2 linked regions of the Xanthocytophaga agilis genome follow. Each later gene encodes a partner of the first gene's protein in a complex. Links are inferred from orthologs where the notes say so. Each region holds a gene or a part of one and is shown on either strand. Other genes may lie near its edges.

Evidence for each region.
Region 2: the proteins of mnmG (region 1) and mnmE are in contact, whole or in part, in a solved structure (PDB 9HIP), measured with the Escherichia coli proteins. The link is inferred for Xanthocytophaga agilis from one-to-one orthologs.

The regions. Positions count from the first base shown.
Region 1 is NZ_JASJOU010000006.1:25,389-28,504, reverse strand. The notes cover bases 101-2,962. They hold mnmG (tRNA uridine-5-carboxymethylaminomethyl(34) synthesis enzyme MnmG), read right to left. Parts: upstream 2,532-2,962; coding sequence 669-2,531; downstream 101-668. Other genes in these bases: ybeY (rRNA maturation RNase YbeY), read right to left, coding at 2,653-2,962. Outside these bases: more of ybeY, read right to left, coding at 2,963-3,090. UniProt on the Escherichia coli protein: NAD-binding protein involved in the addition of a carboxymethylaminomethyl (cmnm) group at the wobble position (U34) of certain tRNAs, forming tRNA-cmnm(5)s(2)U34.
Region 2 is NZ_JASJOU010000001.1:1,062,289-1,065,516, forward strand. Bases 134-3,107 are described here. They hold mnmE (tRNA uridine-5-carboxymethylaminomethyl(34) synthesis GTPase MnmE), read right to left. Parts: upstream 2,306-3,107; coding sequence 962-2,305; downstream 134-961. Other genes in these bases: QNI22_RS04420 (acyltransferase family protein), read left to right, coding at 134-198; QNI22_RS04430 (glycosyltransferase family protein), read right to left, coding at 2,388-3,107. Outside these bases: more of QNI22_RS04420, read left to right, coding at 1-133; more of QNI22_RS04430, read right to left, coding at 3,108-3,228. UniProt on the Escherichia coli protein: Exhibits a very high intrinsic GTPase hydrolysis rate. Involved in the addition of a carboxymethylaminomethyl (cmnm) group at the wobble position (U34) of certain tRNAs, forming tRNA-cmnm(5)s(2)U34.

The DNA of each region.
Region 1 (3,116 bases):
GTTCTTCCTGGAGGACATAGAGAAAAAGTATGCGAAAGGAGAGGGGAGTGAAATGGATTTCTTTAGAGATAATGATGAGTGTTCATTTTAGGAGGGATGGCTTGGATTTATAGGAAAGAAAAGCTCTATCTCCTAACAAGTATATAGCGAAGTATTGGACAGACACTTCTGCAAATGCTCAGACCTGTGCCTTTCTATTTTAATAAGTGGCTTTTTCTTAAAGCTCTTAGAATTAAAAAATGTATAGGACAGAAGAGCGTATAAGGTTGAATATAGTAGGGTGGGGGAGTAGTTGAATAAAGGATGATAGACTTATGTCGATTTCCTAGGTAATCTATCTTCTATTTTTGGCACAGTTGGTAGAGGTATTATTGGATAGATTTTGGGTAAGCTACATGATAAGTTTGGTCTTTTTTGAGAATGGAATAGGTACTTTAAGCCGATTTCAAAGATCGATTTTTCTGTTCTATGCTTCTCCTGATACCAACATGTCCTATATTTTGCCAGATAGAATTTACCTGTTCTGACTCAGCCAACTCTATTTTCTGTTTAATGCATATCTATAATAAGCATATTTAGTGATCGTAGATCATATTATTGTTTGTGGAAAGAGATTCTAACATAAAAAAACAGGCGGTGTTTACTCCGCCTGTTTTCTGAGCTATATTTTATCTGCCCATATACACCATTAATATAGATACATCTGAGGGAGAGACTCCACTGATTCGGGAGGCTTGGCCTAGCGTCATTGGTCGTATCTTTTTTAATTTTTCTCTACCTTCTTTTGAAATGGCCTGTACACGATCATAGTCAAAGTTTTCATTTATCTTATAATTCTCTAACTCTGATAGCTTATCTGCCACTTTTTGCTCTTTGTCAATATAGCTTTCATATTTGACTGCAATCTCTGCTTGTTCCTGCATCTCTGTGTCATACTGATCAAGATATATTGCGAGATCTTTGTCCAGTGACTTTAATCTGTCAATTGTAATTTCTGGTCGTTTCAGCAGATTATATAAAGAGCTCTTTTCTCGAATAATGGCTGTTCCAAGGTTTTCCAAAGCTCCATTTATTTCTTCTGGCGCAAATTTTTTAAATTTGAGATCATTTAACAGCCTAGCTGACTCAGATCTTTTGTATTTCATTCTTTCCAGACGTTCTTCAGATGCCAGCCCTAGATTAAAGCCTGTTTCTGTTAAACGGAGATCTGCATTGTCTTGTCTCAATAAAATTCTATATTCTGCCCGTGAGGTAAACATTCTGTACGGTTCGTCTGTACCTTTATTGACAAGATCATCAATTAGCACACCTATATAGGCTTCTGATCTTTTTAGAATAAATGGAGCTTTGTCATTTATTTTATTGTGTGCATTGATACCCGCCATCAACCCCTGGCAGGCAGCTTCTTCATATCCGGTTGTTCCATTTATTTGACCTGCAAAGAAAAGGTTCTTAATGAGTTTAGTCTCCATTGATAACTCCAGTTGAGTAGGAGGGAAGTAGTCATATTCTATTGCATACCCTGGCCGAAACATTCGTACATTTTCAAATCCTGGAATCTTTAATAGCGCTTTATATTGTACCTCTTCTGGAAGTGAAGTTGAAAAGCCATTGACATATACTTCCACTGTGTTCCAACCTTCTGGTTCTACAAAGATTTGGTGACGATCTTTATCTGCAAATCTATTTATCTTGTCTTCCACAGATGGGCAGTAGCGAGGTCCCAATCCTTTAATTCTCCCTGTAAACATTGGTGACTTATCAAATCCTGTTCGAAGTATCTCATGTACCTCTTCATTGGTATATGTCATCCAGCAGCTACGTTGTTTTGACAGAGGTTGTGTATTCGTATAGGAAAATTTACTTGGATTTTCGTCTCCTGGCTGCTCTTCCATTAGCTTATAGTTCAGGCTTCTTCCATCTACTCGAGGAGGTGTTCCTGTTTTCATTCTTCCTGCTTCGAATCCTAACTCAATTAATTGTTCTGTTATTCCTGTTGCTGCTTTTTCGGCAGTTCGTCCACCTCCAAAGTTTTTCTCTCCAATATGTATTTTACCATTTAGAAAAGTTCCATTGGTCAACACTACTGCTTTGGATTCTATTTCTAACCCCATTGATGTTCTTACTCCACATACTACCCCATTTTTTACTAGGAGGCCACTTACCATTTCTTGCCAAAAATCTACATTGGGTATTTGTTCTAATGCAAGACGCCATTCTTCCGCAAAGCGCATTCTATCATTCTGTGCTCTTGGGCTCCACATTGCAGCTCCTTTCGATCGATTAAGCATTCTGAATTGTATCATGCTTTTGTCTGTGATAATTCCCGACATTCCACCCAATGCATCTACTTCTCTTACTATTTGTCCTTTAGCCACTCCTCCCATTGCTGGATTACATGACATCTGTGCAATTGTATGCATGTTCATTGTTACGAGCAATACTTTCGAACCCATATTTGCCGCTGCTGCTGCTGCTTCGCAACCTGCGTGCCCTGCTCCAACTACTATTATATCATATTTAGGAAACATATCTTTTGATAACGATTTTTGATTGTCCTTTTTTTTGTGTGCTTTTGTTAAACTACTGTGTTTTGTGAAAACATTCCACGTGAAACATTAATGTGAAATGTTGTGAAATAAATCGAATGTTTCACGTGGAATGTTTTTTTGAAAGAATGTCTAAGTAATAGGATTCTTTGTTTCTCATTTGTTCTTTCTCTTCGGATGTGTGGTCGGTATATCCACAAAGATGGAGAACACCGTGTATCATTACTCGAAATAGTTCCTGTGAAAATGCAGTGTTAAATGTACCTGCGTTTTCTTTAACTCTATCAATACTTATGAAAATGTCTCCTTCAATTGTCGATGGATCTTCAGATTGTTCAAAGGTAATAATATCAGTGAAGTAGTCATGATCCAGATATTGCTTGTTGATAGATAGCAGGTAATTGTCGGAACAAAATATAAAGTTTAAGAGTTCAAGCTGATAGCCTTCAGCATGGATGGTTTGTTTAATCCAAGTTGACAACATTCTTTTTTGAGCAACTTGAAATGTCGTATCTTCAGTAAAATAAGAAATAGAAGCCATAATACACTATTAATTATAAGACAAAG
Region 2 (3,228 bases), on another replicon or contig:
TTTATTTACCTTTTCTTTGAAATTGTGGGTAGTCGCTGGTTTAATGGCTATATAGAAGCAATTGTTGAAGGACTGATTGGACATATTTCAGGTATTACTTCTGTATTTTTAGGAATTATTGCCTCTATAGTTATATTTTTACTTGAGTGGAAAATGTGTCAGTTTCTCTATCGAAAGCACATATTTTTTAAAATTTAAAGGGATATACATAGCTGGTGATGCAGTGTGATCAGAGATTGCCTTTATAAGCTCACTCAAATTTTTTTCAAATGATCAATTGAAAATTCTGCTGCTTTAATCTGGGTCGGATCTACAAACCAGATACAGGTAATTATATCACTCTCAATGTTTTTTACAATCATTTCAGGACACGGGAAAGCTTCGCAATCATATATGAGCTTGACCTTATTTCCTACCTCAAATTTCTGTATCTGATTTCTTCTGATTTTGAGATGTTTTAGCAAACTTAATGCTGATGATGGCGCCTGTACCGGTCCACTTAATGAGTGTAAGTTTAAAGTGATTTTTATCGGTCTATGGATGGTGTATATGTATTCCATAATGTGGTAGTTAAAGGATGTAAAGAGGGACTTGGTATATTAGTTTTTACCCTTTACTGTATGTAAACAATATATAGATAATTTTTTTGATGTAGTATATGTTGATAAAAAAATAGGAGGTAACAGGAAAGCTATTGGGAAGGAAGGAGTTTACAGGCTGAAAAAATAGAGACGAAATAACTTCCATTCCCATAGGTAACAAAGAATTTAAAATTGAATGAAGAGTAGGATAGAAGGGATCGTTTTCTTGAAATTATGTATTTATATTTATTAATTTATATAGTATAAATATGTTAATTTATATCTTTATATAAAAATCTCACTATTAAGAGGAAAGAAAAAAGCCCAGAAATGGGCTTAACATGGTTTTATAGAAAATAGTAGGAGAGTAGTTAGGTGACTTACTTTCCAATACAGAACTTAGAAAATATATTGGAAAGTAGATCATCAGTTGTAATCTCGCCTGTTATCTGACCTAAATAGAATAAAGCTTGTCGGATATCCATTGCCAGCAAGTCCCCTGTAATCCCTTGTGAGAGACTTGACAATGCTTGTGAAAGAGAATCCTGTGCAAGCTTAAGGTTTTGGTAATGGCGTAGATTCGTAACAATAGTATCTGAAGCTTTATAGGCTTTTGTATGAATACTCCTGGTAAGAAGTTGTTTTAGTTCTTCGATTCCCTCTCCTGTAGTTGCAGATATGTAATGGACTGGCAGTGTAAACGTACTATGCTTCTGATCTGCTTTATTACCTACAAGCAAATATGGAATAGATAAATCGTTTATCTCTGTTAGTTCCTCTTCTAAATCGATTTGTGTTGTTTGTGATACATCAAATAAATAGATGATAATAGAGGCTTGCTTGAGCTTTTCCTTTGTTCTTTGGACTCCAATAGCTTCCACTGTATCTGTCGTGTTACGTAAACCTGCGGTATCAATGAATCTGAACCGTATTCCTTCAATGTGTATTTCATCTTCTATAAAGTCTCGTGTTGTTCCTGGAATATCAGAAACTATTGCTTTCTCCTCATTCAATAATGCATTTAGGAGGGTTGATTTACCTGCATTCGGTTTTCCTGCTATAACAGTAGGGACTCCATTCTTTATTACATTACCCATTTGAAAAGAATCGGTAAGCTTAGTTATTGTTGCTAATAACTCCTGTAATAGCTTCTGTAAATCGTCTCTATTGGCAAATTCTACATCTTCTTCACCAAAGTCTAATTCTAGTTCAATTAGAGAGGCAAAGTGTATTAATTGTTCTCTTAACGCTGCTATTTTTTTTGAGAAACCTCCTCGCATTTGATTTAATGCTGCATGATGTGAGGCTTCTGAGTCGGAATGAATAAGGTCTGCGATTGCTTCTGCTTGCGTTAAATCAAATTGACCGTTTATGAATGCTCTTTTAGTAAACTCCCCCGCTTCTGCTAATCTGGCTCCGTTTCTTATAAGTGCTTTAATGATTTTTTGAATGATAAATTCTGAACCATGACAGGAAATTTCGACGATATTTTCTTTCGTAAAGGATGTCGGTTCCTTGAAAACTGATATCAGAACTTCATCCAGAATTTCACCATTTTCTTGTAATGATCCATAATGGATTGTGTGTGAAGGTTGTTGACTAAGATCTTTCCCTTTAAATAGTGAATTTGTAATGGTGATAGCTTCTTTCCCTGATAAACGAATAACTGCAATGGCAGAAATACCGGGAGCTGTTGATAAAGCTACTATTGTATCTGTACGCATGTATATATGTTTAGTATTTAGTTACTATATAAATTAGTAATTTAATGAAAAAATATACTAAATATATTAGCAATAAAATTTCTTATAATTTACTAAAAATAGTAGTATAATAAGATGATCTAAAGTTAATAGTATTAGTATTTATATATAAGTCTGTTAGTAAACCTATAAAACCATCATAACAAACTTGTGAAAAGTTATAAAAACGAACCTGGGAAGAATAGGGAAGGAGTTCCTTCTCCCAAAAAGGCTCTTTAGCAACAACAAAAGGAAGCAAAAGAGCCAAATACTCGTAAAATTTAGTGGGAATTCTGTTTACTGTAGCCTCATTAACCTGATAGGGCAACAAACCTATATCAGCATTTTGAATATATCTAATAATATCCTGATGCCCAACATAGCGATCTATTCCAACTAAAGAAATAAAATTACATCCAGATACTTCTTCCACTAATCGCTTCCGAACAGATAACTGGCCAGCAAAACCAACAATAGTCAACTCAAAACGAGGATCTATTGAGTGGAGGTACTTTACTAAAGCTATAGCATTAAATATTCCATATGATTCAGCTATAGTTCCAGAATAAAGGAGACGATAGATACCCCGGCGGGGCCGAACAAGCACATCAGAAACCAAAGCAAATTTGTTTTCAATGATCCTAAACTTACTTCTTACAAAAGGCAATTCTTCTTTATAGGCGCGCTCAGCAATCCAATACTCATCAATGAAGGGGCGGGTCACTTGTTCGACAAAACGAACGCTATGAGCTAGAATATGCCTAACGAACGCCCTATAAGTGTTCGCGAACATTACGTTTGCGTAATAATTCTCCAATACATCATACACTAATAAAGAACCAAATATTATTTTGTAAGCACAGCTAACTATCAGAATATCAGGAGAGTTAACTATAACTACCTCA